2 regions of the Corynebacterium frankenforstense DSM 45800 genome follow, and region 1 is predicted to be linked to the other one. Evidence: predicted binding sites of a transcription regulator. Region 1 holds the regulator's gene; the other holds the start of a gene.
What was found. The regulator LexA, encoded in region 1, represses DNA repair genes until DNA is damaged. The targets are predictions, from matches to a motif close to CGAACANNTGTTCG.
Positions count from the first base shown of each region.

Region 1 (15,713 bases):
TGGGCCCGAAATATGTGCGCCTTGTGTATGTGCGCCTGGGCGCGGTCAGTCGACCGTGGAGACCCGGGTGCGCTCCACGTCGGCCTGGTCCGGCCGCGGCAGCGTGGTACCCGGCAGGCCGGCGGCGGCGGAGCCGTAGGCCACGGCGCGCCGCAGGGCCCCGGCGGAGTCCTCTCCGTCGAGGGTGGCCAGGATGAACCCGGTCAGCGAACTGTCGCCGGCGCCCACGGTCGAGGCGACCGTGGTCGGCGGCGGGGTGCCCTTCCACGCGCCCTCGGGGGTGACCAGGACGGCACCGGCCCCGCCGAGGGTGACCAGGACGTTCTCGACGCCCTGCCCGTTGACCTTGCGGGCCGCCTCGACGACGGGACCGAAGTCGCCGTCCTCGGCGAGGCGCTCGAGCTCCTGGCCGTCGACGCCGACCAGCTGGCCGAGCTCGAGACCGTTGGGCTTGATCAGGTCCGGGGCGGAGGCCGGGAAGCGGCCGCCCAGGGCGATCATCGGGGCGTCGGAGGTGTCGACGGCGACCTTGGCCTCCGGACGGGCCTCGCGGACGGCGTCGACGAGCGTCGCGTACCAGTCCGCGGGGACCCCCGGCGGCAGCGAACCGGCGAGGACGACCCACTGCCCGGCGCCCTCGGGCACCGCGGCGATGAGGGCCTCGGTCAGCTCGGCGCGCTCGGACCCGGAGAGCTCCGGGCCGGGGCCGTTGAGCTTGGTGGTGGTGCCGTCCGGCTCGGTGACCGTCGTGTTCGTGCGGGCCGAACCGGCGACGGTGACGTCGCGGTGCGGCACGCCCGAGGCGGCGACGAGCGAGACGAAGGGGTCATCGGCGCCGGCGGGGAAGACGGCGAGGGTGTCGGCCCCGGCCAGCTCCGCGGCGTGGGCGACGTTCACCCCTTTCCCTCCGGCGACGTGCGTGGTTGACTTGAGTCGAAGCACGGCGCCGCGCTCGAGCGGGCCGTCCAGCTCGAGCGTGGCGTCGGTACTTGGATTGGGGGTCAGCGTGACAATCACGGTGGCGCATCCTCCTGCGGGCAGGGCCAGTTCGTTCCGCGCTCCATCATCGCCCGGTTGTGTGGGAATGTCAAGCGTTTTATGTGAGTTTATGTGGGGAACTTTGGGGTTTCATGTCCGGTCGGTAGCCGTTCATGTGGAAATCCAACGAATGGTTCACTAGTATCGGATGCATGACTTCAGGCACTGACACCACCACCTTCACGGGCACCGCGGTTGTCGCCGGTACGGCGTACGCCCCGGTCGTCTGGGTGCGTCCCCGCCCCGAGCTCCCGGGCTCCGCACGCACCGTCGCCGAGGATGAGCGCGACGCAGAGTTCGAGCGCTTCGTCACGGCGGCAGACACCGTCGCTGACCGACTCACCGCACGCTCCGCCGAGGCCTCCGGCCCGGCCGCCGAGGTGCTGCAGGCCACCGCCGGGATGGTCCGCGACCGCGGCTGGCGCAAGGCCGTGCGCAAGAACGTGCGCGGCGGTGCCGACGCCGAGTACTCGGTGGTCCAGGCCACCAGCAAGTTCATCAACATGTTCACCGCGGCCGGCGGCCTGATGGCCGAGCGCACCACGGACCTGAAGGACATCCGCGACCGAGTCATCGCCGAGCTGCGCGGCGAGGAGGAGCCCGGTCTTCCCTCCATCGACGGCGAGGCCATCCTCTTCGCCGACGACCTCTCCCCGGCGGACACCGCCGCGCTCGACATCGACCACTACAAGGGCCTGGTCACCGAGCTGGGTGGCCCGACCAGCCACACCGCCATCATCGCCCGCCAGCTGAACCTGCCGTGCATCGTCGCCGCGGGCCGCGAGATCTCCGAGATCACCGCCGGCACCCGCGTGATGGTCGAGGGCAGCCAGGGCGTCGTCTACGTCGAGCCCGACGAGGAGGACGCCCGCCGCCAGGTTCGCGAGTCCCAGGAGCGCGCCGTCAAGATCGCCGAGTGGCGTGGCCCGGCCCAGACCTCCGACGGCCACCGCGTCCAGCTGCTGGCCAACGTCCAGGACAGCAACGCCGCCCGCCTGGCCTCCGAGACCCAGGCCGAGGGCATCGGCCTGTACCGCACCGAGATGAGCTTCCTCTCCGCGACCGAGGAGCCCAGCGTCGACGATCAGGCGGCCCTCTACAAGAAGGTCTTCGACGCCTTCCCGCACTCCAAGGTCGTCGTGCGCACCCTGGACGCCGGCTCCGACAAGCCGATCGCCTTCGCGAACATGGACGAGGAGGAGAACCCGGCGCTCGGCGTGCGCGGCCTCCGCATCGCCCGCCAGAACCAGTCGCTGCTGACCCGCCAGCTCGACGCCATCGCCAAGGCCGCCGAGGGCCGCGGCGAGGACGCGCCGACCTGGGTCATGGCCCCGATGGTCGCCACCGCCCGCGAGGCCGAGTGGTTCTCCACCCTCTGCCGTGAGCGCGGCCTGACCCCGGGCGCGATGATCGAGGTCCCGGCCGCCGCCCTGATGGCCGACAAGATCATGCCGCACCTGGACTTCGTCTCCGTGGGCACCAACGACCTGACCCAGTACACGATGGCCGCGGACCGCCTGTCCTCGCAGCTGGCGTACCTGACCGATCCGTGGCAGCCCGCCGTGCTGCGCCTGATCCAGCACACCTGCTCGGTCGGCCGCGACACCAACACCGCCGTCGGCGTCTGCGGCGAGGCCGCCGCCGACCCGCTGCTGGCCTGCGTGCTCACCGGCCTGGGCGTCAACTCCCTGTCGGCCGCCTCCACCGCGATCGCCGCCGTGGGCACCCGGCTCTCCGAGTCCACGTTCAAGCAGTGCCAGGAGGCCGCCGAGGCAGCCCTGGACGCCGTGGGCGCAGTGGTCGCCCGCGAGAGCGTGCGCAAGATGCTCGTCGGCGAGTAGGCCGCGAGCGCGCCGGCTGCGACCGGCGTGACGCAGCCGCCCCGGGCCTCGAGAGAGGTCCCGGGGCGGTTTCTTCTTGTCTGCTCTGCCGAAGCAGGGGGCGGAGAGAGGGGAGACTGTGGCGTCCAGGGATCTCTGGAGAGGCGGCTCGGGGTCTCGCGCGGAGTGCCCGGAGACGGAAAACGCCGCCGTACGCCCCGGGTGAGGGGCGCACGGCGGCGATCAGCGGGACGTCGTCAATTGAAGGACGTCCGGCGGGGCGTCACTCCGCGAGGACGACCTGGACGTTGTGCTCGCGCAGGGCGCGCACGAAGGACTCGGGGGCGGTGGCGTCGGTGATGACGACGTCGATGTCGTCGATCGAGGCGAAGCTGACCAGGTAGTCGTTGCCGATCTTCGACGAGTCGCACAGCACGACGACGCGGCGGGCGTTGGTGACCATCGCGGACTTGATGGCGGCCTCCTGGGCGTCGGCCGTCGACAGGCCGTGGTCCAGGGTCAGGGCGTTGGTGCCGATGAACGCGACGTCGGCACGCATCAGCGCCAGGGTGCGCAGTGCCGTGTCGCCGACGACGGCCTGCGTGATCGCGCGGACGCTGCCGCCGAGCAGCTGGATCTCGCTGAGACCCTTGTTGGCCAGGTTCAGGGCGATCGGCAGGGAGTTGGTCACGATGGACCACTGGTTGGCCTGGCCGGAATCGGAGATGAGGTCGGCCAGCGCGGTCACCGTGGTGCCGGCGTCCAGGAACATGCCGCCGGGCGGCTCGGGCAGGAACTCGAGCGCGGCGCGGGCGATCGCGGACTTCGCGGTCGGCGCGGAGCGCAGGCGCGCGTCCAGGGAGAGCTCGGTGGTCTGGAAGGACTGGGTGGCCACGGCGCCGCCGTGGACGCGGTGGACGATGCCCTCCTTGTCGAGCACGGCGAGGTCACGACGGATGGTCTCCGCCGTGACGTCGAAGCGTCTGGCCAGTTCGGTGACGTTGACGCGGCCCTCGACCGCGGTCTGTGAGGCGATCTGGCGTCGTCTTTCCTCGGCGTACATCTCGCTGGGCGCCTCCTCAGATGGGGAAATGTTTATGAGAGTGCGGGGGGAGTGGCAGAAAATGCCCGATGCCAACATTAAACCACAAAAACAGACATTGTACATAAGCGGTGGGACCCTATAGCAGCAAAAATAACCGAGCCATTGTGTGTGAATGTGCCCGGGTAAACATTGCTCTTCCGGTTCGACCTGCACCTGCGATGCAAAAAGAGGGACCCGTCACGGAAGCGTGTGACGAGTCCCTGAGGCTGGATCGGCCCCACGAACGGGGGTGGACGGGCGGGCGAGGCCCGTCCGGGCGTGCGTGGGGCCGGCAGGAGGGGAGGTGCTAGAGCTTGCGCATGACCGAGACGACCTTGCCCATGATCTCGGCGTCGTTGCCCGGGATCGGCTCGAAGGCGTCGTTGTGGGGGAGCAGCCACACGCCGCTGGAGTCGCGGTGGAACTCCTTGACGGTCGCCTCGCCGTCGATGAGCGCCGCGACGAACTCGCCCTCCTCGGCGACCGGCTGGGAGCGGACGATGATCCAGTCGCCGTCGAGGATGCCGGCGTCGCGCATCGACTGGCCGGAGACCTTGAGCATGAACAGCTCGCCGTCGCCGACGATGTCCGCGGGCAGCGGGAAGTAGTCGTCGATGTTCTCCTCGGCCAGGATCGGTGCGCCCGCGGCGATGGAGCCGACCATCGGCACGAAGGAGGTCTGCGCGTGCTCCGGCGGCTCCGGGGTACCCTTGCGGCCCTTCTTGACCGGGGCGCCGGAGAGGTCGCGGACGTCCACGGCGCGGGGCTTGTTCGGGTCGCGGCGCAGGAAGCCCTTCTTCTCGAGCTCCTTGAGCTGGTAGGCGACCGAGGAGGTCGACTGCAGGCCGGCGGCGTCACCGATCTCGCGGATGCTCGGCGGGTAACCGCGCAGCACCACCGCGTCGCGGATGACCTCCAGGATGCGGCGCTGGCGCGCGGTCAGGCTCGCGGGGTCTCTGGTGGTGGAGTTCTTCTGCTTCTTGGTCGATCGGTTGGTGGCCATGGTCGCGCGCTCCTGGTCTTCGTCTCTCTCTGGCCGGCTGGTCCGGGCCTGCCGGCGGTTCGCTCTCGGCCGGTCGGGGGCCGTTGTCGTCGGCCCCGTCATCCGGCTGTGGTCGGTTTGCGTTCAGTATAGCGCGTCCATGGCAACTGTGTTCGAGGATTTTGCCCGGCGTGGTGGACACACGCCCGGGCGGGTGCTATAACTCGAACACGTACCCGTAATCGAACAGATGAACTAGTCGATGTTCGAACAGTCACGCCCGGTCTTTAGGGTGGACCTCGAACACGGCGAAAGGAGAACCCCCATGACCATCTCGATGCAGCGTAACGCACAGTTCGTCCGGCCCGACAACGGTACGGTCGACGTCCGGAACACCGTGGCCGCACCGCTGGTGTGGGAGCCCGGTCAGGGGCGCTCGACGGCCGGTGTTCGAACGCTCGAGATTTCGAATACCGCCTCTCCGGGCGGGCGTGCCGGGATACCCGCCGGGGGTACCCGGAAGGGCGGTGCCCGGCGAACGTCTCGGCGAGTCCAGGAGCAGCGCAGTTCGCTGCTGGTCGGTGCGATCTGCGGGCTGGTGCTCGTGCTGGGCGCCCTGATCTTCGGCGAGTCTGACGACGCCGCCGGCTACCCGCCGGTCAACATGGGTTCGGCCACCCACCAGATCTCCACCGTCGACTTCGACGCCACCGCGGCGAAGTAGGCGGGTCCGGGCGGACACTAGACTCGGGTCGGTGCCCGGACGCCCCGGGCGAGCCGTCCCGGACCTAGGAGGGTGCCCGCAGTGTACTGCCCGTTCTGCCACAGCGACCGTTCCCGCGTGATCGACTCGCGCGTCATCGACGCCGGAACGGCCATCCGTCGCCGCCGCGAGTGCACCGCCTGCGAGGGCCGCTTCACCACGATCGAGAAGGCCGTCCTGCTGGTGGTCAAGCGCAACGGCGTGACCGAGCCGTTCAGCCGTGACAAGGTGGTCAATGGCGTCCGCCGCGCGTGCCAGGGCCGCGACGTGCCCGACGACGCGCTGAAGCGCCTCGCCCAGAAGGTCGAGGAGAAGGTGCGCTCGAAGGGGCCCTCGCAGGTCAACGCCAACGACATCGGTCTGGCCATCCTCGAGCCGCTGCTCGAGCTCGACGAGGTCGGCTACCTGCGCTTCGCCTCGGTGTACAAGTCCTTCGAGTCCGCCGAGGACTTCGAGAAGGAGATCCGCATGATGCGTCGTCGCGCCCGCGAGGCCGAGTAGGGGAGACCCGGCCTACAGCTTCGCGATCGCCTTCTCGATGCGCCGGCGCGAGACCGAACCCGCCGTGCCCAGACGCTGGGCGAAGAGGCTGACCCGGAACTCCTGGATCTGCCACTGCACGTCGCGTACCGCCTTCGTGCGCCACGCCGCCGCCGGGCGACCCGACATCTTCTTCTTCAACGCCGCCTTGACCGCCTCGACCTCGTCCTGACGGTCGGCGTCGCGGTCCGGGTCCTCCTGCATCTCGGCGAGCCGGATCTCCATCGCCTGGAAGTAGCGCGGAAGGTGGCGCAGGTGCGCCTGCGCGTGCACGAGCACGGCCTTCTCCGGCAGCAGGAACCCCAGCTGTGCGCGCATGTCGTCGATCGCCGGGCCCTCCCAGCGATCCAGCTCGGCGGCCACCGACAGGTAGGTCACCAGCGCCGGCGCGATCGCCACCACCGTGCGGCGCACCTGACCGGGCACCTCCGGCGCCACGGCCGCGGCCAGCTCCCGGTACTTCTCCGGGGAGCGCACCGGCCCGCCGTGGGCCATCATCAGGTCCCGGATGGCGGCGACACGGGCCTGCTCGACCAGGCCGTCGACCCCGCCGTGGGGGTAGTTGTCCACGGCGACGCGCTGCTTGAGCGGCAGCCCGCGCGTCATCTGCTTGGTCGAGACCGAGATCTCGCGCATCAGCATCGTCAGCGTCGCCGTGAGCATCGCCGAGTCCGCGGCCTGCTTCGTCGGCAGCACCTTGACCGCCACGCCGCCGTCGGTGGCCACCAGCGCCGGGTAGGCGGTGACCTCGTGGCCGTCGACGACCGTGGTGACCTCCTCGGCGACGTCACCGAGCGTCTCCGGGGTCCACTTCTCCGCGCGCTTCGACTCCGCGGCCCGGCCGAGCTTGCTCACCGAGGAGCGGATGTGGCCGGCCTGCCGGTCGCGCAGCGCGGGCAGGGACTTGTCGGTGTCGATGACCTTGCCGCGTTTGTCGATCGCCGCGAACGTCATCCTCAGGTGCGCCGGCAGCTTCGTCGGGTCGAAGTCCACGGCGTCGATGCCGCTGGAGCCGCACTCGTGCAGCGCGCGGGCCAGCTCCTCGGTGACCGTGCCCGCGTAGGGCTCGGCCAGGGCCAGCGCCTTGCGCGCGAAGTCCGGGGCGGGCACCACCGTGCGCCGCAGCGGCTTCGGCAGCGAGCGGATCAGCTCGGTGAACAGCTCCTCGCGGAAACCGGGCACCAGCCAGTTGAAGTCGGTCGCGTCCAGCCCGGCGAGCATCGGCACCGGCACCTTGACGGTCACGCCGTCGTCGGGCGCGCCCGGCTCGAAGCGGTAGGTCAGCTCGTAGTCGACGTCGCCGACGCGCATGTGGTCGGGGAAGGACTCCTCGGTGACCGCGCCCGCGGCGTCGGTGAGCAGCTTCTCCGGGGAGAAGTCGAGGAAGTCGGGCTGCTTGTGCCGCTTGCGCTTCCACCAGCTGTTGAAGTGCGCGCCCGTGGTCGCCGTCTCCGGCACGCGGGCGTCGTAGAACTCGAAGAGCGTGTCCTCGTCGACGACGATGCCGCGCCGGCGTGCCTTCTCCTCGACCTCGGCGGCCTCCTCGAGCTTGACCGCGTTGTCCCGGAAGAAGTGGTGGCGGGTGTTCCAGTCGCCGTCGACGAGCGCGTTGCGGATGAACATCTCGCGGGCGGCGGCCGGGTCGACCTTGTGGTAGGGCACCGGGCGGTCGGCGACGATCGGCACGCCGTAGAGCGTGGCCTTCTCGTGGGCCATCGCCGCGGCCTTCTTCGTCGACCAGTAGGGCTCGGAGTACTGGTAACGCACCAGATCGGGTGCGGCCTTCTCCACCCACGCCGGGTCGACGGCGGCGACGTCGCGGGCCCACAGCCGGGAGGTCTCGACGACCTCGGCGGCCATGACGAACTCCGGCGGCTTCTTCGCCAGCGCCGAGCCGGGGAAGATCATGAAGCGGGTGCCGCGGGTGCCCTGGAACTCACGCGACTTCCCGTCGCGCGCGCCGATGTGCTGCAGCAGCCCGGTCAGCAGCGCGCGGTGGATGGCGTCGGCGTCGCGCTTGCCCACGACGTTGGTCTTCTGCCAGCCCAGCTGCGCGGTGACCTCGGTGAGCTGGCGGATCAGGTCGCGCCACTCGCGGGAGCGCATGTAGTGCAGGTACTCGGCCTTCATCAGCTTGCGCAGCCCGTTGCCGGAGAGCTCGTGGCGCTTCTCCTCGACGTAGTCCCACAGCTTCAGGTAGCTCAGGAAGTCGCTGGTGGTGTCCTTGAAGCGGGCGTGGAGCTGGTCGGCCTGGGCCTTTTTCTCCATCGGGCGCTCGCGGATGTCGCGGATGCTCAGCGCGGCGACGATGACGATGACCTCCGCCAGGCAGCCGAGCGTGCGCGCCTCGACCAGCATGCGTGCAAGGCGCGGGTCGACCGGGATGCGCGCCAGGTCGCGGCCGATGTCGGTCAGCTGCGGCAGGCCGTCGCGCTCACGGTCGGTGATCGCACCCAGCTCGTGGAGCAGCAGCACGCCGTCGCGGATGGCCTTGCGCTCGGGCGGCTCGACGAAGGGGAACTCGGCGATGTCGCCCAGGCGCAGCAGGGCCATCTGCAGGATGACGCTGGCCAGGTTGGTGCGCAGGATCTCCGGGTCGGTGAACTCGGGGCGCGAGTTGAAGTCCTCCTCGGAGTAGAGGCGGATGGCGATGCCGTCGGCGACACGGCCGCAGCGGCCCGAGCGCTGGTTGGCGCTGGCCTGCGAGACCGGCTCGATGGGCAGGCGCTGGACCTTCGTGCGCGTCGAGTAGCGCGAGATGCGCGCCGTGCCCGTGTCCACCACGTAGCGGATGCCGGGCACGGTCAGCGAGGTCTCGGCGATGTTGGTCGCCAGCACGATGCGCCGCCCGGAGTGCGGGGAGAAGACGCGGTGCTGCTCCTGGTTGCTCAGCCGGCCGAAGAGCGGGGTGGTCTCCACCCCGCGCCAGTGGCGGGCCTCGATGGCGTCCATGGCGTCGCGGATGTCGCGCTCGCCGGGGAAGAAGCAGAGGATGTCGCCGGGCCCCTCGGCCATGAGCTCCTCGCACGCGGAGACCAGCCCGTCGAGCGGGTCGGTGTCGACGACCTTGTCGCCCTCCATGCGCTCCAGCGGGCGGTAGCGGATCTCGACGGGGTAGGTGCGCCCGGAGACCTCGAGGACCGGGGCGGGCTCGCCGTCGGCGTCGGCGAAGTGGTGGGCGAAGCGCTCCGGGTCGATCGTCGCCGAGGTGATGATGACCTTCAGGTCCGGCCGGCGCGGCAGCAGCCGCTTGAGGTAGCCGAGCAGGAAGTCGATGTTGAGGCTGCGCTCGTGGGCCTCGTCGATGATGATCGTGTCGTAGCCGTTGAGCCAGCAGTCACGCTGCATCTCGGCGAGCAGGATGCCGTCGGTCATCAGCTTCACCGCGGTGGTCGGGCTGACCCGGTCGTCGAAGCGGATGGCGTAGCCGACGGTCTCGCCGATCTTCTGGCCCAGCTCCTCGGAGATGCGCTCGGCGACGGTGCGCGCGGCCAGACGCCGCGGCTGGGTGTGGCCGATGCGCCCGCGCCGCCCGCGGCCGAGCTCGAGGCAGATCTTGGGGATCTGCGTGGTCTTGCCCGAGCCGGTCTCGCCGGCGATGACGACGACCTGGTTGTCGCGGATCGCCTCGGCGATCTCGTCGTGCCAGGCGGTCACCGGCAGCTGCTCGGGGTAGTGGATCTCCGGCACGTGCTTGTCGACGTCGCGCAGGCGTGCGGCGGCTGCGTCGATGTCGGCGCCGATCGCGGCGCGCGCCTTGGGCGCGCGCGCCTTACGCAGGCGGCGTCGGAAAGCTCGTTCGTCGGCGATGCTCACCTCGTCGAGCCGGGAGTAGAGCTCGTCGCGGGAGGGCGCGGCGGTGTCGGCGTCGTGGTTGCGGTCGGTGTTGTTGCTGGAGTCCATGTCGATGGGGAGATTCTAGTCCGCCCGGGCGCGACGCACCCCGGCAGGCCGGTGGAGACAGGCCTTACAGGGTAGCCTTGCGGCGTACGAAACTCAGTGTTCCGAGCAGAAAGGGTCTCCTCCGATGACTGGACCTGACGATCCCCGCGACAACGGGAACGCGGACGACCGCGATGACCTGACTCCCGGCTCCGGCGAGGGCGCGGACTCCGGGTCGTACCCGTCCTACCCGGCCTACCCGTCGACCAACCACCCGGAGGACCGCGAGGACTTCGGCAGGGCCGGCGCCGGTTACGACGCCGACGGCTACGGCGCGGGCTACGGTGCCGGCTATGACCAGGCCCACGACCAGAACTACGACCAGGCCTACGGCTACGACGCCGTGGGCTACGGCCCGGGCCACGACGAGGCGCCGGCGCTGCGCACGGCCGACGGCCGGGTCTCGATCACCGAGTCGATCGCCTGGGGCTTCCGCGCGACCTTCGCCGGCTGGCAGGTCTGGGTCCTGGGTACCCTCGCCGTGCTCGCCGTGGTCGCCCTGCTCGGCGGCCTCGGGTTCTGGGCGGACGTCAACTACGTCGGCTCGGGCGGTTCCGTGCTCGGCACGGCGACCAACATGATCACCAACTTCGGGATGCTGTTCCTGATGCCGCTGGTCTACAACCTGGCGCTCGGTCACATCAGCCGCGGCCGGGTCGACTGGGGCATGCTCAGGCAGAACCTGAACTACCTGCCCACGCTGGGCATGGTGGTGCTGGTCAGCGTGATCACCGCCGTGGCGGTCGCCGTCATCGTGGTCCCGGGTGTCCTCGTGGCCTTCGCCTCCGTCGACCCCGCAGCCGCAGCGCGCGGGGATCTGCCCGCCGGCGCGATGATCGGCCTCGCCGTGACGATGCTGCTGGCCCTCCTGGTCGCCCTCATCGTCGGGCCGCTGACCATGCTGTGGAACTGGACGGTCGCCGACCGGCGCGCGCCCTTCGGCGCCGCGATCGGCGTGGGCTTCCGCGCCGCGCTGCGGAACTTCTTCCCGCTGCTCGGCCTGAACATCCTGCTCGGCCTGATCACCCTCGTGCTGGTGGTGATCACCTTCGGCCTCGCGCTGCTGGTGGTCCTGCCCGCGTCCTACAACGCGCAGGCGCACGCCTACCGCCAGGCCGTCGGCGGTGTCGTCCCCGCTCGCGGCTGACAGCGGCCGGCCCCGCTGACACCGACAGCGGCCGGCCCCGCTGACACCGACAGCGGCCAGTCCCGCTGACACAGGAAACGGGCCCCGCACCCGGTGACCTCCACCGGGTACGGGGCCCGTCGCGTTGCGCTCGAACGGCCGTGGGGACCGCCGGGCCGCCGGCCGCCTAGGCGAGCAGCTTCTCGGCGGGGCGGGAGGCCTCGTCGTAGGCCTCGCGCATCAGCCGGCCGATCTGCTCGAACTCGTGGGCCCGTGAGCTCGAGGAGCGGTAGACCAGGCCGATCTCGCGGTCGGCGCGCACGCGCGGACCGAAGGTGGCGGTGGCCACGCCGGTGCGGTGGCACTCGGCGTCGACGGCGCTCATCGGCAGCAGCGTCGCGCCGAAGCCCGCGGAGACCAGCTGCATCAGCGTGGTCAGGCTCGAGGCGCGCGTGACGGCGTGCGCGGCCTTCGACGGGTTGATCTCCGCGCGGCGGCACAGGTCGATGATCTGGTCGTGCAGGCAGTGGCCCTCGTCGAGCAGCAGCAGGTCGAGCTGGTCGAGCACGTCGAGGTCGAGGTCGTGGGAGCCGGCCAGCGGGTGGTCCTCGGGCACGACGACCACGAACTCCTCGGTGTACAGCGGCAGGTCCACCATGCCGGAGGCCTCGGAGGGCAGCGCCATCAGCGCGAGGTCGATCTGACCCTCGCGCAGCATGGCCAACAGGTGCTTGGTCTTGTCCTCGACGACCGACGGGCTCATCTGCGGGCAGTGCTCACGCAGCCGCGGCAGCAGGGTGGGCAGCAGGTAGGGCGCGATCGTGGGGATCATCCCGATGGTCAGCGGTCCGGTCAGCTCACCGCCGGCGCCGCGGGAGCGGTTGAGGAACGCGTCGGCGGCCTCGAGGGTCTCCTTGGCGAAGGGCAGCAGCTTCTCGCCGATGGCGGTGACGATGACCTTGCGGGTGGAGCGCTCGATGAGCTGGACCCCGAGCCCCGTCTCCAGGGCCACGAGTGCCTGCGACAGTGAGGGCTGGGAGATGTTCAGCTTCTGCGCGGCGGTGCCGAAGTGTTTGTTCTCGGCGATGGTGACGAACGTCCGCAGCTGGGCGAGCGTGGGGCGGTACTCCTTGTTCGACATATCAATCAGGGTAACCTATCGCCGCCCGGAATGTGATGTCGGCCCCTAATAAGTCGCGGGAAATTTGAGGAGCGCTGAATTTCCGACGCCGCGCCGCCCGGCGCGGCGGGCACCGCACGGTCGGCGCGCGCACGCGCGCCCGCGCGGGCCACCGCGGGCGTCGGAAATCTCTCCTCCGGTGCTACCGGCCGCGGAACTCCAGCGAGCTCAGCCGCACCTCGCCGGCCTCGTCGGAGGCGTCGAGGTCGACCTCGCCGACGAAGGAGAAGGCGCGGTCGTTCTCGGGGTCGCGCAGGATCTGGCGCACCAGCCAGCGCCGCGCGTCGGACTCCTCGACGATGAAGTACTCGGGCCCGCGGGCGGCCGGCGAGGTGTCCACCTCGTCGAACTCGTTGAAGTAGGTGTCCATCGCCGCCGGGAAGTCGGGGGCGTCGTCCAGGTAGTCGAAGGCCTCGGCCAGCTCGTCCTCGCGCTCGTCGGCGAAGAGCTCGACCAGGCGGAACATGGCGTTGCGCACCATGATGCGGAAGGCGCGGCGGTTGGCGGTCAGCGCGGAGGGGTCGGTGACTCCGAAGGCGAGCTCCTGGGCGACGACCTCCTTCGAGACCGGCTGGTCCGGGTCGGCCAGCTGCGCCCACTCGTCGACCAGCGAGGAGTCGACCTGGCGGATCAGCTCGCCGAGCCAGACGACGATGTCGTCGAGCTCGTCGGTGTAGTAGGCCTCCGGCACCGTGTGGGCCAGGGTGCGCCAGGCGTCGGTGAGGTAGCGCAGCACCACGCCCTCCGAGCGGCCGAGCCCGTAGGCGGAGACCAGGTCGGAGAACGTCATGGCGTGCTCGACCATGTCGCGCACGACGGACTTCGGCGAGACGTCGAACTCCCGCGCCCACGGCGCGCCCTGCGCGTACGTCTCGAAGGCGGAGTCGAGAAGCTCCTCCAGGGGCTTCGGCCAGGTGATGTCCTCGACGATGGCCATCCGCTCGGTGTAGTCGACGCCGTCGGCCTTCAGCTCGGCGATCTCGCGGCCGCGCGCCTCGCTGCGCTGCGCGCGCAGGATCGGGCGCGGGTCGTCGAGGACCGACTCGAAGACGCTGATGACGTCGAGGGTGAACGTCGGCGAGTCCCGGTCGAGCAGCTCGAGGGCCGCCAGGGCGAAGGGGCTCAGCGGCTGGTTGAGCGCGAAGTCGCGGGGCACCTCGCGGGTCAGTCGGTAGGTGCGCCCGGCCTCGTCGGGGCCGCCGCCGGGGGCGCGCTCGACCACGCCGGCGTTGATCAGCCCGCGCACCAGCCCGACCGTGGTCAGGATGTCGCGGTTCTGCCGGGCGCGCGTCTCGTGGTTGCCGCGCAGCAGGTGGTGGAAGTGGCCGTAGGCGTCGCCCGGGCGGGCCAGGATGTTGATGACCATCGAGTTGGAGACGCGGAACTGCGAGTGCATCTGCTCGGCCGGGGCCTCGACGAGCCGGTCGAAGGTCTTCCTCGACCAGGTCACCTCGCCGTCGCGGGCGTGCCTGGTGCGCACCTTCTTCAGCTTCTTCGGGTCGCCTCCGGCCTTGGCGCGGGCGCGGATGTTCTCGATCTCGTGCTCGGGGGCCTGCACGACGACGTAACCGGTGGTGTCGAAGCCGGCGCGCCCGGCCCGCCCGGCGATCTGGTGGAATTCGCGCGACTTCAGCACGCGCTGGCGGGTGCCGTCGAACTTGGCCAGCCCGGTCATCAGCACGGTGCGGATGGGCACGTTGATGCCCACGCCCAGGGTGTCGGTGCCGCAGATGACCTTCAGCAGGCCGGTCTGGGAGAGGCGCTCGACCAGGCGGCGGTACTTGGGCAGCAGCCCCGCGTGGTGCACGCCGATGCCGCGGCGCACCAGCTTCGACAGCGTCCTGCCGAAGGTGGTGGTGAACCGGAAGCCGGCCAGCTCGGTGTGCAGGCGCTCGTTCTCCTCGTCGGTGAGCAGCTTCAGGGAGGTCAGCGCCTGGGCGCGTTCGGTGGCCTCGCGCTGGGAGAAGTGCACCACGTAGACCGGCGCGCGGTTGTTCTCGAGGAGGCGCTCGATGGTCTCGTGGACCGGGTCGGTGGCGTACTCGAACTCGAGGGGCACGGGGCGCTCGGCGTCGGCGCCGACGAGCTGGGTGGCCCGGCCGGTGCGCTCGGTGAGGTCCTCGCGCAGGTCGGTGGTGTCGCCCAGGGTGCCGGACATGAGCAGGAACTGCGCCTGGGGCAGCTCGAGCAGCGGCACCTGCCAGGCCCAGCCGCGCTCGGGGTCGGAGTAGTAGTGGAACTCGTCCATGACCACCTGGTCGATGTCGGCGCGCCTCCCGTCGCGCAGCGCGATGTTGGCGACGATCTCGGCGGTCGCGCAGATGATCGGGGCGTTGCCGTTGACGGTGGCGTCGCCGGTCATCATGCCGACCTGCTCGGGGCCGAAGACGTCGCACAGGGAGAAGAACTTCTCGGAGACCAGCGCCTTGATCGGGGCGGTGTAGAAGCTGCGCTGCCTCTTGGCCATCGCGGTGAAGTGCGCGGCGATGGCGACCATCGACTTGCCCGAGCCGGTGGGGGTGGCCAGCACGACGTTGTCGCCCGCCACCAGGTTGAGGGCCGCCTCCTCCTGGGCGGGGTAGAGCTCGATGCCCTTCGAGCGGGTCCAGGCGGTGAACGAGTCGAGGATGGACTCGTCGACGAGGGAGGCGGGCACCTCGTCGAGGTCGGGCAGCATCTGGGCGAGATTCACCCTGCCCACCCTAGCCGGGCGTCCACGCGGCGCGTGGCGGGGCTACTCGCCCTGCGGCGGCTGCGGGGAGTCCGGGCCCTCGCCGTCGTCCTCGCCCGGGCCGTCACCCGGCTCGTCGAGGCGGGCCAGGAAGCGCTCGAACTCGGCGCCGAGCTCCTCGCCGCTGGGCAGGTCGGCCTCGCCGGGCATGACGGCGCGCGGGTGGGCCTCGCGGTACTTCTCCACGGCCTCGTCGTACTGCTCCTCGAGGGCGCGCACGACCTGCTGGATCTCGCCGGAGTCGTCGGTCTGCTCCGCCAGCTGCTCGGCCACCCGGCGCGCGTCGTGCTCGAGGGTGCGCAGCGGCAGGTCGAGGTCGGTGGCGTCGGCGACCGAGCGCAGCAGGTTCAGCGTCGCGGCGGGGTAGGGGGAGGCGGCCACGTAGTGCGGCACGTGCGCGGTGTAGCCTGCGACGTTGCGCCCGGCGCGCGCCAGCGCCGCCTCGATGCGCAGCGCGGCCGAGCCCGGCAGGACGACCTTGCCGTCGAAGCGGTACATCCGGCCGAC
Region 1 covers NZ_CP009247.1:1,091,061-1,106,773, forward strand. The annotation lists gene CFRA_RS04740 (1-phosphofructokinase family hexose kinase) at 46-1,017, opposite strand; gene ptsP (phosphoenolpyruvate--protein phosphotransferase) at 1,191-2,879, shown strand; gene CFRA_RS04750 (DeoR/GlpR family DNA-binding transcription regulator) at 3,142-3,921, opposite strand; gene lexA (transcriptional repressor LexA) at 4,250-4,945, opposite strand; gene CFRA_RS11590 (hypothetical protein) at 5,250-5,648, shown strand; gene nrdR (transcriptional regulator NrdR) at 5,730-6,188, shown strand; gene hrpA (ATP-dependent RNA helicase HrpA) at 6,201-10,130, opposite strand; gene CFRA_RS04770 (hypothetical protein) at 10,255-11,316, shown strand; gene CFRA_RS04775 (hydrogen peroxide-inducible genes activator) at 11,483-12,436, opposite strand; gene CFRA_RS04780 (DEAD/DEAH box helicase) at 12,618-15,152, opposite strand; gene CFRA_RS04785 (PAC2 family protein) at 15,210-15,713, opposite strand, start outside.

Region 2 (15,713 bases), 730 kb from region 1:
CTACACCCGCGAGCTCAAGCAGCTCTGGGAGATGGCCGGCCGGCCCAGCCTGCCCGACCCGCCGCGCGGCACCCACGACGCCCTGGTCGACGCCCGGTTCAACCTGGTCAAGTTCCGCCGCTGCGTGGCCGCCCTGCCCCTGGGCGAGGACAACCGGGTGCTGCGCGGGGGCGCGCACCCCGGCCACTCCGGACAGGCCTGAGCGGGACAGGCCTGAGGCGGACACGCCTGAGCCACCGTGGCGGGCCTGAGCCGCCGGGGCGGGCCCTCGGGCACACCCGCGGGGGCGGCGCCGGGTGACGCGGTTGATTCCTTTCGGGGCCAACATGCTTTAATGAATCGCGTGAGCTGGACTGTAGACATCCCCAAAGAAGCCCTGCCGGATCTGCCGCCGTTGCCGGACGGCATCAGGGAGGCGTGGGAGGACGTCATCTCCCGCGAGGCCCACCAGCAGCCGAGCTGGGACCGGCGCGACGCCGACCAGGTGCGCAAGATCCTCGAGTCGGTGCCGCCCGTGGTCGTCGCCCCCGAGGTCTACGGCCTGAAGAAGCAGCTGGCCGACGTCGCCAACGGCAAGGCCTTCCTGCTGCAGGGCGGCGACTGCGCCGAGACCTTCGAGTCGAACACCGAGCCGCACATCCGCGCCAACATCAAGACGCTGCTCCAGATGGCGGTCGTGCTGACCTACGGCGCGTCGACCCCGGTCATCAAGGTCGCCCGCATCGCCGGCCAGTACGCCAAGCCGCGTTCCTCGGACCGCGACGCCAACGGGCTGCTCAACTACCGCGGCGACATCGTCAACGGCGTGGCCCCCACCGAGGAGGCCCGCCGCCACGACCCGGCCCGCATGGTGCGCGCCTACGCCAACGCCGGCGCCGCGATGAACCTCGTGCGCGCCCTGACCGCCTCGGGCACCGCGGACCTCTACCGGGTCACCGAGTGGAACCGCCAGTTCGTCGCCAAGTCCTCGGCCGGCGCGCGCTACGAGGCGCTGGCCAAGGAGATCGAGCGCGGCCTGCGCTTCATGCAGGCCTGCCAGGTCGACGACTCCTCGCTGCGCACCGCGGAGGTCTTCTGCTCCCACGAGGCCCTGCTGGCCGACTACGAGCGCGCCATGCTGCGCCTGCACGAGGACGAGGAGGGCCACCTGCGCCTGTGGGACCTCTCCGCCCACCAGCTGTGGATCGGCGAGCGCACCCGCGGCCTCGACGACTTCCACATCAACTTCGCCGCCCTGATCGCCAACCCGGTCGGCCTGAAGATCGGCCCGACGATCACCCCGGAGGAGGCCGTCGCCTACGCCGACCGCATCGACCCGAACTACGAGCCCGGCCGCCTGACCTTCGTCTCGCGCATGGGCTACGACAAGGTCCGCGAGGTCCTGCCGGGCATCGTCAAGGCCGTCGAGGAGTCGGGCCACAAGGTCGTCTGGCAGTGCGACCCGATGCACGGCAACACCTTCACCGCCTCCAACGGCTACAAGACCCGTCACTTCGACAAGATCCTCGACGAGGCCCAGGGCTTCTTCGAGGTGCACCGCAGCCTGGGCACGCACCCGGGCGGCCTGCACATCGAGCTGACCGGTGAGGACGTCACCGAGTGCCTCGGCGGCGCCGAGGACATCACCGACGTCGACCTGCCCGGCCGCTACGAGTCCGCCGTCGACCCGCGCCTGAACACCCAGCAGTCCCTCGAGCTGGCCTTCCTGGTCGCCGAGATGCTGCGTCGTTAGGCGCGGCGGGCCCCGCCCCGTCGTGTGGGGCCCAATTGACGACGCCGGCGGTGCGCGCGTGTGCGTGCACCGCCGGCGTCGTCGCGTCCGGGGTGCCTGGGGCACCCCGGAGGTGTCCTAGTCGCCGGTGGTGGATAGGTTGACCGTGTCGTCGGGGGAGGCGGTGCCGCCGGCGCGCGGCGACTGGCGGTAGACCCGGCCGCCGCCGGAGGCCGGCGAGGGCTTCAGCCCCGCCTCCTCGATCGCCTCGCGGGCGTCGGCGGCCTTCTTGCCCACCACGCGCGGCACCTTCACCTTGCCCGGCAGCGTCACGGTGACCTGCGGGTCGGCCGGGTCGACAAGGTCGCCTGCCGAGGGGGAGACCGCCAGCACCTCGTCGGCGCTGTCGGCGGTGCGCGAGTCGTCGCGCTCGACGTTGACGGTCAGCCCGGCGTCGGCGAGCTTCGTGCGCGCCGTGTCGATCTTCTCGCCGACGACGTCCGGGACCTCGACGGCGTTGGAGACCGTCAGCTGCACCGAGGACCCGCGCGTGGTGGCGGTGCCCGTCGGCGGGTCGGTGGAGATGACGTGGCCGGCCGGGGTCTCCGCGTCGAACTTCTCGGTCATCCCGGAGACCTTCAGCCCCGCGCCCTCGAGCACGTCGGTGGCCTGCCCGGTGGACATGCCCGCCACGTGCGGGACCTCCACCGGGGCGGGGCCCTTGCTCAGGTGCAGCGTGACCGTCGAGCCGACCGGCACGGCGTTGCCGGCGGCCGGCTCGGTCCTGGCCAGGTCGCCCTCGGCGACGTCGTCGGAGTGGACCTCCTCGCCGTACTCCCAGTTCAGCGTGCGCTCGGTGAGCAGCTGCTGGTAGCGCGCCGGGTTCGCGCCCTCCTGGATCTCGGGCACGGTGGGCCGGCCCTGGGAGACGAGCACGGTGACCTCCCGGCCGCGGACCTCGCGGTCGGGGAAGTCCGGCTCGGTGCCCGTGGAGAAGTCGACGGGGATGTCGTCGTCGTAGACCTCGCGGGTGACCGCGGAGAAGCCGGCCTGCTCGACCTGGGCGACCGCGCTCGAGCGGTCGAGCCCGATGACCTGGGGGATCTCCCCGTAGCGGCCCGAGCCCAGCCACCAGCCGCCCAGGGCGACGGCGGCGAGGATGACCGCGACCACGGTCAGCCAGGCGGCCAGCCGCCAGGGCGAACGGTTCGACAGCGGCTTCTCCGCGCGCGTCGCCCGGCCCTCCTCGTCGGGGAGGGCGTCGTCGTGGTCCGCGGGGAGGTCGCCGGCGTAGCGGTCCGGGTGGCGGTCGTCGTAGGGGCCGCCGTAGCCGTCCGCGCCGGCCGCGGGGTAGCCGGCGGTGCCGTGCTCCGGGTAGCCGGGGCCGCGGCCGTCGGCGCCGTAGGGGTCGCCGGCCGCCGGCAGCAGCGCGGTGCCGTAGCCGCCCGGACCCGGGCCCACCGGTCCGCCGGGCGCGTCGGGGCCGCCCCAGTCCGCGTCGCGCGGATCGCGGGAGTCGCGGTCCCCGGGGCCGTGCCCGTCGGCGTCGTAGCCGTCGGGGTCATAGGTCTCGGCCCTGTAGCCCTCCGCGTCGTAGCCCTCGGCGTCGAAGACCGTCTCGTCGCGCCCGCCGAAGCGGTCGTCGTCCAGGGCGTCCTCGTCCGCGCCGTCCCCGCCGTCGGCGGCGAGCAGCGTCGTGTCGTCCTCGGAGCCCGGGGCCCGCCTGTCCGGGTCACGGAAGCTCAGCACACTGGTCGGGGCGAGCACCCCGGCCAGCCCGGTGGTGTCCGTGGGCACGGCCGCCGCGCGGTGCGCGGCGGCGTCGTGGGGCACGGGCACGCGGAAGGTCGGCAGCGACAGCTCCCGCGCGACGTCGTCAAGCGCCTCCAGGAACTCGGAGGCGTCCCGGAAGCGCTGCTCGGGTTCGCGCACGGTGGCGCCGGCGACGAGCTCGTCGAAGAGCCCCGGCACACCGCTGATGCGGCTGGACGGGGCGGGCACGTCGTCGTCGAGACGTGCGTAGGCGTGCTCGAGGGCCGTCCCGCCGCTGAACGGCGTGGTGCCGGTGAGCAGCTCGAAGAGCATCACGCCGGCGGAGTAGACGTCGCTGGCCGGGGTCAGCTCGTCGCCGCGCACCTGCTCGGGGGAGAGGTAGGCGGCCGTGCCGACGATCTTGTCGGTGCGGCCGGTGGCCACGCTCGCTGCGCGCACCAGGCCGAAGTCGGCGAGCTTGACCGAGTGGTCCGCGCCGATGAGCACGTTGTCCGGCTTGAGGTCGCGGTGGATCATGTCCGCCGAGTGCGCGGCGGCCAGCCCCGTGAGCACCGAGCGCATCACCGCGGCGGCCGCGTGCGGGGGCATCGGCCCGCGCTCGGCGAGCAGCTCGCGCAGGGTGCCGCCCGTGATCAGCTCCATGACCAGGAAGATCACGTCGCCGTCGGAACCGAAGTCGTAGACGCCGACGAGGTTGGGGTGCGTCAGCTGCGCCATCGCGCGGGCCTCGCGGCGGAAGCGGTGGCGGAAGACGGGGTCGTCGACGTAGCGGTCGTCCATCACCTTCACGGCGACCGCGCGTGCGAGGCGCATGTCCACGCAGCGGTAGACGGTGGACATGCCGCCGCGCGCGATGGGGTGGTCGATGCGGTACCGCCCCTCGAGCATGTCGCCGATCTCGAGATGACTCATGGCTACCAGTATGGGGGACGGCGCCGCCGCGGCAAACACCGGAGGCGGGCCGCGCGGCGGGCGCACAGTTTAGAATCGGTGCCGTGAGTATCCAGACAACCTCCCGTGACGCCCTGCCCGCCGACGAGCCGTTGCTCCTCCTCGAGGAGGCCGCCGAGCGCCTCGACGTGCCGGTCACCAGGGTCATCGACCTGCTCAAGGAGCACAAGATCATCGCCGTGCGCGCCGACGGCGCCACCGCCGTGCCCGAGGCCTTCTTCGACGCCGAGCGCGTCAACAAGTTCGTGCCCGGCGTCATCGCGCTGCTCTCCGACGGCGGCTACGACGACGAGGCCATCCTGCGCCACCTCTTCACCGAGGACGACACCCTGCCCGGGCGCCCCGTCGACGCCCTGCACGGGCACAAGGCCCGCGAGGTCATGCGCCGCGCCCAGGCGATGGCGTTCTAGCCTCGCCTCAGCCCTGGCCTAGCGTGCGCCGGCGTCGGTCTTCCCGGCGCCGGTTTTCCCGGCCCCGGGTCGGGCGGGGGCCTGCTTTCCGACGCCGCGCGTCGGCGCGGCGTTGACGGGGGAGCGGTCCGGCACCGCGAGCGCACCCACGGCGACCCAGGCGCACAGCGCGGCGATCGCCATGAAGGCCACGTTGTAGAGCTGGTGGTTGCCCGAGCCGGTGAAGGCGACGGCGAGCACCACCGAGACACCGGCGGTCCACTGCACCAGCGCGCGCGGCACCGGGGTGACCGCGATGAGGGTCAGCAGGCTGGCGTAGTACCAGGGCAGCGAGACCGCGTTGAAGACGAAGGCGACCGCGTAGGCCACGGCGATGCCGCGGACGGCCTGTCGGTCGGTCTCGCGGAAGAGCCACCAGACCACGACCAGGCCGAGCAGCATCAGCACGCTGCCGATCGTGCGGAAGACGCCGAGCGGCGCGTTGAAGGTGAACGAGTCGTCGAGCACGCGCACGCTGTCGGTGACCAGGCCGGCCAGGAGCGACGGCAGGCTCAGCGGGTTGATCACCTTCGAGTTGCCGGAGATCTCCGCGAGCCAGCCCCAGGACGCGCCCGAGGCCCAGGTCACCAGGGAGATCACCGCGACAGTGCCGGCCGTGCACGCCGCGCCGGCGCCGAGGAACGCGCCGAAGGCCCGGCCGCGCGGGATCGCCGAGAGCGGCAGGTCGGCGACGTCGGGGTCGGTGGCGGTGTCGGGGGAGGACGCGGTGGTGCTGTCGGTGGTGTCGGGGGCGGTGGAGTCCGGGCCGGTGGCGCGCCGGGCGGTGTCCGAGTCGGTGACGCGCCGGGTCAGCCTGGTGCCCAGGTGGCGGGTGGCCAGCCAGACGACGAAGGGCAGCGCGATCGCGGCGGTCGCCTTCAGCGAGACTGCCACGGCGATCAGCGCCACGCCGGCGACGAAGCGCCGGTCGAGCGCGGCGACCAGCCCCAGGCTGACCAGCCCGACCATCAGCGACTCGTTGTGCATGCCGCCGACCATGTGCAGCACCATCACCGGGTTGGCCGCGCCCAGCCAGGTCGCCAGCGCGGGGTCGGCGCCCAGCCGGGCCGCGATGCGCGGCACGGCCCACAGGATCGCGGCCATGCCCACCACGGAGACCAGCTTGTAGAGCACGACGCCGGCCGTGATGTTGTCGCCGACCAGGCGCGTGATGCCCTCGCCGAGCCACAGATGCAGCGGCCCGTAGGGGGTGGTGGTGTTGCGCCAGTCGTGCGAGACCTCGAGCAGCATCGGCCCCGGGTTGGCGGCCGCGCCCTGCGTGTAGGGGTCGAAGCCGTCGCGCAGCATCGCGCCCTGCATCAGGTACGAGTAGACGTCGCGCGAGAGGATCGGGGCCGCCAGGAGCAGCGGCAGCGTCCACGCCGTGGTGGCGCGCACCACCGCGCCCAGGCGGCGGTCGTCGGCGAGCGGCCCCAGGAAGGTGCGGGCGAGATTTCCGACGCCGCGCGCGTCGCCGTCGGCTGCGTCAGCGCCGGCGTCTGCGCGCCCGGCGAAGACGGTGCGCCGCCCCGCGAGGATCCAGGCGGGGACCAGCAGGAAGATGCCCAGCCACAGGATCGAGCCGCACACCCCGGCCGCGTGCCCGTAGGCGAGCACGTTGAGGCCCAGGGCGTCGAGCACCCCGCCGCGGTTGCGGATGGCGCCCGCCCCGAAGGAGGACGCGGCGATCAGCACGGTGGCCACCGTGCCGAGGATCATCGGCGAGGGCAGGCGGTCCAGGAGGGCGCCGAAGCGTGCCGGCACGCCGACCGGCGAGGCGCTCACCGGTGGCGGGCGGTGGCGCGCACCGCCAGGTCGGAGAGCACGTCGCAGGTCTCGGCGGGCAGGCCGTCGAGGTGCGCGAGGCCGGACTCGAGCAGCGCGCCGATGCGCTCCTCGACCTGCTCGCGCGCGCCCGTGGCCGCGATCGCGTCGGTGACCCGGGCGATGACCTCGGGGTCCGCCGAGCCGATGCCGGCGCGCAGCCGGGCGGCGGCCTCCGGATCGGAGGCGTCGGCGCTGACCAGCGCCAGGGCCAGCAGCACCGTGCGTTTGCCCTCACGGATGTCGTCGCCGGCCGGCTTGCCGGTGACCTCCGGGTCGCCGAAGACACCGAGGAGGTCGTCGCGCAGCTGGAAGGCGACGCCGACGTCGCGGCCGTAGCCGCGCAGCTTGTCGACGGTCGCGTCGTCCGCCCCGGCGAGTGCCGCACCGAGGTGCAGGGGGCGCTCGATGGTGTAGGCCGCCGTCTTGAAGCGGTTGACGGCGTCGGCGTCGGCGGGGTCCTCGCTGCCCAGCGCCTCGAGGGCGATGTCGAGCAGCTGGCCGCCGATGACCTCGGTGCGCATCGCGCGCCAGGGCTCGCGCACGCGGCGCAGCGCGGCGTCGGAGAGCCCGGAGTCCTGCAGCATGTCCTCGGCCCACACCAGGGCGAGGTCGCCGGTGAGGATCGCGGCAGACTCGCCGAAGTGGCCGGCGTCGCCGAGCCAGGCGCCGTCGTGGTGGCGGCGCTCGACGGCGCGGTGCACCGTGGGCGCGCCGCGGCGGGTGTCCGAGGCGTCGATGATGTCGTCGTGGATGAGCGCGCAGGCCTGGATGAACTCCAGGGAGCTGACCGCGCGCAGCACGACCTGCGGGTCCTCGTCGCCGGCGAGCCCGTCGGCGGCGGTGAAGCCGACCCAGCCGTAGAGGGGGCGCACGCGCTTGCCGCCGCCGAGGACGAAGCGGCTCAGGTGCCCGACGGCGCGGGCGACCGGCTCGCCGACCTTCGCGGCGTCGGGGGTGCGGGCGGAGATGTACTCGCGCAGGACCTCCGTGACCGCGGCGGGTACCTCGGCGGGCCGGAGAGTGCGGGCGTCCGGTGTCGTCATGGCTTTCAGCTGCCGTCCTTTCCCGGGGGAGCCGCCACGCGGGGCGTCAGCGGCGGGGTTGGTCCGCCCCCAAACTTACCGGGTGACCCGGCAGGGGCAGCGGAGCCCCCAGCACGGCGAAGCGGCGCGAGTCTCCGTCGAAACGGAAGTCGCGCAGCACGTCGCTGAAACCGGCCGAGCGGTAGAGGTGGAAGGCCGCGTTGGCCTCGTTCTCCACCTCCGGGGTGGACAGCAGGACGTGCGGGTGCGGCTGGTTCCACACCAGCTCGCGCAGCAGCCCGCGCCCGGTGCCGCGGGACTGGCGGCGCGGGTCGACGTGGATCTCGGCCAGCTCGAAGTAGTCGCGGCCCAGGTCCTCCAGGCCGCGGGGCTTCAGGCCCCGCATCACCTGGCGGTGCCACCACACCCGTGGGGTGCCGGAGAAGCCGTAGGCCATGCCGGTGATGAACTCGCCGCGCTCGGTCCTCTCGGTGGCGATGACGCTGGTGAAGCCAGCCAGGCGGCACTCCTGGCGCCACACGGCGATACGCCCGGAGCGGATGGCGGGGTCGTAGCCCATCGCGTCGATGTAGATGTCCACGAGTTCGGGGGCGAGCAGATGGAACTCGGGAACCGTCAGGCGGCGCAGGGATACGGTCATGGGCCCATGCAACCACGGCCGGCGGCCCCGCGGCACGTGAGGGGGTGGGGGAGGCCGGGGTGGCGGGGTGTTTATTCGAACGGAATCGAACATGTGTGTGAACTCGCGGGCGGCTGTGTCGCGGTGGGGGAATACCGTCTACGACATAAGGAAAACCGCAGAAGAGAGCACGAAAGAAAGCGACGAGGTGACCCACGATGCCGCAGCTGATCTCCGCCACCGCCTACCGTTCGAACCGTCCGTCGCGCTCGGCGCTGTTCCTCGCGAAGGCCTCCCGCCTGATGGCCCAGGCGGCCCGCGAGCGCGCCGCCGGGCGCCTGCGCGAGGCTCTCGAGTACGCCTACCAGGCCGGCCTGCGGGCGGCCGGCGCCCGGGTGGCCGACTCCCCGGTCGCCGGGCGGCGCCGCCTGCCCACCGGGGCCTGGGACCGGCTGAGTCTGGTTGGGCCGGGGGAGAAGGTGTGGGCCAAACGTCTTTCGGGGTATTCGACATTGCGGTCCCGTGTGCTCTCGGGGCTAGAATCGGGGGTGGACAAGGTCGTGGTCGACGAGCTGATCGCCGCGGTCGCTGACTTCATCGCCGAGATCGAGTACGGCGAGGGGGATCTCGCCGCCGCCTGAGACTCATCGGGCGCGGCGGGAACTTTCCACCTCGGTCGGGCGTTGTGTCCAGTGACCGACGTCCCGGCCAAGAACTCACGTGGAGGAATTGTGGCGCTTTCTGAGCAGGAACAGCAGACGCTGCGCGAGATCGAGGAGTCACTGCTCGCCGACGACCCCAAGTTCGGGTCGTCGGTCGGTGACGACTCCGGCTTCACCGGGGGTGCCCCGGGTGGGTCGATCACCCTGCGCGGTGTGGCTCTCGGCGTGCTCGGACTTCTGATGCTGCTCGGCGGCGCGATGCTCGCCCAGCAGTCCCTGTGGTTCATCGCGCTGAGCGTCGCCGGCTTCCTCGTGATGCTCGGCTCCGGCATCTGGATGCTGCGCGGCGGCGGCGCGGGTGGCCGCGCGCGGACCTCTTCGCGTTCTGGGGCCCGCTCGCGCACCCGCGCGGCCACGGGCGGGGGCCGGCGCGGCTCCGGTTTCAGCCAGCGCATGGAGGATGACTTCCGCCGCCGCTTCGAGGGACGCTGACCCCTTAGAGCTTCCTGGAGCTTCCCGTCCGTTCATGAGGACGGCTTTCCTGACTGGTCGATGACGAGATGTTATCGGCCGGTTTTTTTCATGCGTTGAGGTGCCGGCCGTCCGGGGCGCCCGCCGCCCGGGGCGCCGGCTGCCCCGGATGCCGGCTGCCCGGGGCGCCGGCGGTCGGGGATGTCGGGCGTTCGGGGATGCCGGCCGTCCGGGGCGCCCGCCACGGAGCTCTCGGCGCTGGTCGCGGCCGCGCCCCACTTCGCCCCACCCGGATCCCCCACTTTGCCCCACCTCCCGCTCCTCGCCGGCGCGCGTGACGTCTCGTGCGTCCGGGTTTCCGGCCCGCGCCGCCCCGATCGACGGCTTTCCTGGGCTTTTGGGCCATGCAATCTGTTGTGGAAGCTGGCTCGTGGGGATTTTTGACGGCAGTGGGGGAGTTGGTGCGAGACCGAGCGCAATGTGTCGATGTTAAAGATGCGGCTAATGTGACTGAAGTGATTTGAGGTGACGCGCCCGCCCCACTTCGATTTACATACTCCTAGCTGCAGCTACGTTAAATGACGTCGCTGTAGTTCGCGCTCCCTCTCGTTCTGGTGGGGGGAAGTGGGTTAAAGTGGGGCCCAGCGGTTGGTGGTGGTCGATCCGACTCCGCCTCCGTGGAAGAACAACCGGATCCTCTTTATCGGCGAGCGAAGGCAGGTGGTGCCGGGATGTTCCTCGGTACCTACACGCCCAAACTCGACGACAAAGGGCGGCTGACCCTGCCGGCGAAGTTCCGTGACGAGCTCGCCGGTGGGCTGATGATCACCAAGGGGCAGGACCACAGTCTCGCGGTCTACCCCCGCGAGGAGTTCGCGGCCCGCGCCCGTAAGGCCGCCGCGGTCTCCCGTACGAGCCCCCAGGCCCGTGCATTCATCAGGAACCTGGCCGCCAGCGCCGACGAGCAGCGCCCGGACGGGCACGGGCGGATCACGCTCTCGGCGGCGCACCGCGAGTACGCGGGCCTGACGAAGGACTGCGTGGTCATCGGTTCGGTCGACTTCCTCGAGATCTGGGACTCCGAGTCCTGGGCCGCCTACCAGCGGGAGACGGAGGACGCCTTCTCGGCCGCGGACGCCGACGACGTCCTCGGCGGCCTGCTGTAGACAACTGCACACCGACCCGCGGAGCGCGTGCACGGGCTCCGTCCGGGGTCGACCGGCTCTGGTGTACTTCCCCGACATCAGAACGGTCCCCCGGGCGGGGCCCTGGACGCACCCCGCGAGCCCCGCGGCCCAGGCGACCACACCGCCACAGCCACCCACCACCACCAAGAAACTTCAGCCGACCAGCACGGACAGCAACCGAGTCCACGGACATCCGTGGCCCGGACCCGGGAGAGGGGGAGAACGACCATGACGAAGCACCACGCCGCCGGCACCGACACGGCCGGGGCGCACGAGACCGACGCGGAGGACTACGCCGCCGCGCTGACCGCCAACCGTGGTCACGTCCCCGTGATGATCGACCGGATCACCGACCTGCTGCGCCCCGCCGTCGAGGCGGCGGGCGCGGACGCCGTGCTCGTCGACGCCACCCTCGGCGCCGGCGGGCACACGCTGCGCCTTCTCGAGGAGTTTCCGCAGCTCAACATCATCGGCCTCGACCGCGACACCCAGGCGCTCGGCGAGGCGTGCGAGCGGCTAGCCCGCTTCGGCGCGCGCTTCGAGGCGTATCACACCCGCTTCGACGGGCTCGGCGAGGTCGCCGACGGTCTGCGCGGCCCGTGGCTCCCGGGGGAGATTGACGACGCCGCGCCGGAGGACGTCGCCGCTCCCGGCCCCGTGGCGCGCATCGCCGCCGAGCACGGCCTGGCCGGCGTGCTCTTCGACCTGGGCGTGTCCTCCATGCAGCTGGACCGCCCCGAGCGGGGCTTCGCCTACCGGGTCGACGCCCCGCTCGACATGCGCATGGACCAGAGCGGCGGGATCACCGCCGCCGACGTGCTCAACACCTACGACCACGGTCGGCTGGCCCACGTGCTCAAGACCTACGGTGACGAGCGCTTCGCGGGCAAGATCGCCTCGGCGGTCCTGCGCGAGCGTGAGCGCGAGCCCTTCACCACCTCCGGCCGCCTGGTCGAGCTCCTCTACGAGACGATCCCGGCGCCCGCCCGGCGCACCGGCGGTCACCCCGCCAAGCGCACCTTCCAGGCCCTGCGCGTCGAGGTCAACGGTGAGCTCGACGCCCTCGAGGCGGCCATCCCCGCGGCGACCGACCGGCTGCACCCCGGCGGCCGTGCGGTGCTCATGAGCTACCAGTCCCTGGAGGACCGCATCGTCAAGCACGCGGTGCGCGAGCTGACCACGTCCACGACCCCGCCCGGGCTGCCCGTCGACCTGCCGGGCACCGCCCCGGACTTCCGCGCCGTCACCCACGGCGCTGAGAAGGCCGACGAGGCGGAGACCGCCGCCAACCCGCGTGCCGCCTCGGTACGCGTCCGTGCCCTGGAACGCCTCAACCCCGAGGGAGAGACCCGATGAGCCCGACTTCCGTCACGTCGCGTCCCCGTACCGCCGCCGGCACGGCGTACGCGCCCCCGCGGCCCCGCCACGACGAGCGCCCGCGCCGCACCGTCCCGGCCCCCGAGCCCAGCCCCGGGCGTCGCGGGCGCCTCGACCGGCACGGCGCCACCCGCCGGCCGTCCGGGCGTCTCGGCTCCCGCCAGGTCGTCTCGGTCCGCGGGCGGCGCGTGGCCACCCAGCGTGCCGACCCGCGCTGGTGGCGCATGGTCACCCTCGCGTTCTGCATGCTCATCGCCGGCGTCGGCGTGTCCATGTGGCTCTCAGGGCTCAGCACCCAGCAGACCTTCGAGATCCAGCAGCTGACCGCCCGGGAGGCGGAGCTGGACAACCGGATCGAGACCCTGGACCGCGACCTCGAGGACGCCCGCTCCACCGCGGGGCTGGCCGAGCGTGCCGCCGGCGAGAAGCTCGGCGTGCCGCTGCAGGCCGGGGTCCTCGCCGTCGACGAGAACGGAGAGGTCTCCGAGCGTCGCCCGGCGGAGCAGGAGACGCGGCCTATCATTGACGTCAACGGGGACAGCCCCCGCGGTAAGGCCGCCTCCAGCAGCCCGGACAAGACGCAGGGGCTCTCCGAGAACCTCGCGCCGGTCCCGCAGGGGCAGACCCCGGGGCAGGCCGAGGCCGGCGACAACCCCGCCGCCCGGTCCAACCCGGTGCCGTACCAGGCGGGCATCGCCCGCTGAGGGGCGCGTCGCGTCCATTCCGACAGAGGACCATCGAGTAGGCCGAGTGAGGTGACCAAGGGGCTGTGACGTCCTGGGACACGCGGGGAGGCCGCCGCCGACCGGGCCGGCCCCGCACACACAAGGCGGCGCTGGACAAGCGCCTGATGTGGGCGACCGTCGCGGTCGTCGTCGCGGTTCTCGCGCTGATCGGCAGGCTCGCCTGGGTGCAGGTCGTCTGGGGCCCGGCCCTGGCAGAGCAGGCCCACGAGCAGCGCGCCCGCGTCTACGTCGAGCCCGCCCGCCGCGGCGAGATCACCGACCGCTCCGGGACCCCGATGGCCTACACCATGCAGGCCCGTTCGCTGACCGTCTCGCCGGACCTGCTGCGCAAGGAGCTGCGCGAGCAGGACTTCAACGAGATGCGTGCCGCCGGCGCGACCGAGGGGGTCAGCGAGGAGGAGGTCGCCCGCCGGCTCGACGACTCCGTCGAGAAGACCCTGCGCGAGATGGCGGACCAGATCCCCGAGATGATCGCCGCGAGCTCCTCCGACGACGCCGAGACGCCGGGAGCCGCCGACCCGGACGACCGGGACTCCGACGAGAAGGACCCGGAGCGGAACTCCGACCGGGACGACAAGTCCGACCGGGACAACAAGGACAAGGACTCCGAGAAGAAGGGCTCCGAGAAGGACGACGAGGCCTCCGGCGAGGTCGACCCCGACGAGATCCTCGACAAGCTGCACGCCGACACCCACTACGAGGTGCTCGTGCGCAACGTCGACCCGGACGTCGCCACGGAGATCGCCGCGCGCTTCCACGGTGTGGCCGCCGACCACCAGGACGTGCGTCAGTACCCGAACGGCGCGGTGGGCGACAACGTCGTCGGCCGCGTGTCCATGGACGGCCAGGGCCAGTTCGGCCTCGAGGCCTCCGCGGACGCGACGCTGACCGGCATCAACGGCCGCACCACCGAGGACGTCTCCACCGACGGCCAGGTCATCCCCGGCACGCTGCGCGACGCGGTGCCCGCCGAGGACGGCGAGAGCGTCTCGCTGACCCTGGACCTCGAGCTGCAGACCTACGTCCAGCAGCTCCTTGAGCAGGCCAAGGCCAACTCCGGGGCCAAGTCCGCCGAGGCCGTCGTCCTCGACGCGCACACCGCGGAGATCCTCGCGATGGCCAACACCGGCACCATCGACCCCAACGGCGACGTCGAGAAGCAGGTCGAGCAGGGCAAGGACTTCGAGAACCCCACGATCTCCGCGCCCTTCGAGCCGGGCTCGGTGGCCAAGATCATGACGGCCGCCGCGGCGATCGAGGAGGGCGAGACCACCCCGGACGAGGTCCACCAGGTCCCCGGGACCATCGACATGGCCGGCGTGACCGTCCGCGACGCATGGGACCACGGCACCGTGCCCTACACGACCACCGGCATCTTCGGTAAGTCCTCCAACGTGGGCACGCTGATGCTGGCCCAGCGCGTCGGCGAGGACAGGTTCGCCGACTACCTCAACCGCTTCGGCATCGGCCAGCCCACCGGCGTCGAGCTGCCCAACGAGTCCGCCGGTCTCCTGCCGACCCGCGAGCAGTGGTCGGGCGGCACCTTCGCCAACCTGCCCATCGGCCAGGGCATGTCCGTGACGGCACTGCAGATGGCCGGCGTCTTCCAGGCGCTGGCCAACGGCGGCGAGCGCGTCGAGCCGCGGATCATCCGCGAGGTCACCGGCCCCGACGGCCAGGTCCGCGAGCAGGAGGCCCCGGCCACCACCCGCGTGGTCAGCCCCGAGACGGCCCGCACCGTCATCGACATGTTCCGTGCGGTCACCCAGGAGGACCCGTCCGGCAACCAGCAGGGCACCGGCGCCAACGGCGCGATCGAGGGCTACCAGACCTCCGGCAAGACCGGCACCGCCCAGAAGATCGACCCGGACACCGGCGCGTACTCGATGTCGGACTACTGGATCACCTTCGGCGGCGTCGCCCCGGCCGACGACCCCCGCTACGTCATCGCGGTCATGGTCGACGACCCGGACCGCGGCGTCGAGCCCGGCGGCTCGGGCGGCCAGTCGGCCGCCCCGATCTACCGGGACATCGGCTCCTGGCTGCTCAACCGGGACAACGTCCCGCTGTCCAAACCCATGGAGGGCAGGCTGGTACTGCAGGCCGGCTGAACCGGCTACAATTTCCGCGCCCCGAAACCCCGGGCACCCGCCCCAAACCAATTCGTCCCGTCAGATACACACCCGGATCGTCTGGAGGAAGACCGTGGCAGAAACCCTCACCCGCATAGCCGAGACCGCCGGAGCCGTCATTCACGCCCCCGGCGGCGCGGAGGTCTGCGGCGACGTCGAGGTCTCCGGGGTGGACCTGGTCTCGGACCGGCTCAACGAGGGCGACCTCTTCGCCGCGCTGCCCGGCACCCACACCCACGGCGCCGTCTTCGCCGCCGAGACCCCGGCCGCCGCGATCCTCACCGACGCCGCCGGCGCCGGGATCCTCCGCGAGGCCGGCGAGACCCGGCCGGTCCTCGAGGTCGCCGACGTCCGCGCGGTCCTCGGCGACGTCGCCGCCGAGCTCTACGGCCACCCCTCCCGCGGCTTCACCGTCATCGGGGTGACCGGCACCTCCGGCAAGACCACCGTCAGCTACCTCGTCGAGGCGGGCCTGATGGCCGCCGGCGCGAAGGTCGGCCTGATCGGCACCACGGGCACCCGCATCGACGGCCGCAAGATCCCCACCTCCCTGACCACCCCGGAGGCGCCGACCCTGCAGGCGCTCTTCCGCCGCATGGCCGACGAGGGCGTGACCCACCTGGTCATGGAGGTCTCCAGCCACGCGCTGGCCCTGCGCCGCGTGCTCGGCGTCGACTTCGACGTCGCCGGCTTCACCAACCTCTCCCAGGACCACCTCGACTTCCACCCGACGATGGAGGACTACTTCCAGGCCAAGGCCCTCCT
Region 2 covers NZ_CP009247.1:1,821,079-1,836,791, reverse strand. The annotation lists gene CFRA_RS08055 (polyadenylate-specific 3'-exoribonuclease AS) at 1-202, shown strand, start outside; gene CFRA_RS08050 (class II 3-deoxy-7-phosphoheptulonate synthase) at 344-1,732, shown strand; gene CFRA_RS11455 (protein kinase domain-containing protein) at 1,850-4,396, opposite strand; gene CFRA_RS08020 (Rv2175c family DNA-binding protein) at 4,480-4,845, shown strand; gene CFRA_RS11450 (alpha-(1->6)-mannopyranosyltransferase A) at 4,864-6,603, opposite strand; gene CFRA_RS08010 (polyprenyl synthetase family protein) at 6,666-7,754, opposite strand; gene CFRA_RS08005 (GNAT family N-acetyltransferase) at 7,801-8,394, opposite strand; gene CFRA_RS08000 (SAV_6107 family HEPN domain-containing protein) at 8,592-9,014, shown strand; gene CFRA_RS07995 (DUF3040 domain-containing protein) at 9,105-9,527, shown strand; gene mraZ (division/cell wall cluster transcriptional repressor MraZ) at 10,238-10,672, shown strand; gene rsmH (16S rRNA (cytosine(1402)-N(4))-methyltransferase RsmH) at 11,027-12,049, shown strand; gene ftsL (cell division protein FtsL) at 12,046-12,774, shown strand; gene CFRA_RS07975 (peptidoglycan D,D-transpeptidase FtsI family protein) at 12,921-14,927, shown strand; gene CFRA_RS07970 (UDP-N-acetylmuramoyl-L-alanyl-D-glutamate--2,6-diaminopimelate ligase) at 15,022-15,713, shown strand, end outside.
Region 2: CFRA_RS08000 (SAV_6107 family HEPN domain-containing protein) is a predicted target of LexA. The motif match lies at 8,481-8,494, and genes of this name have one in related genera.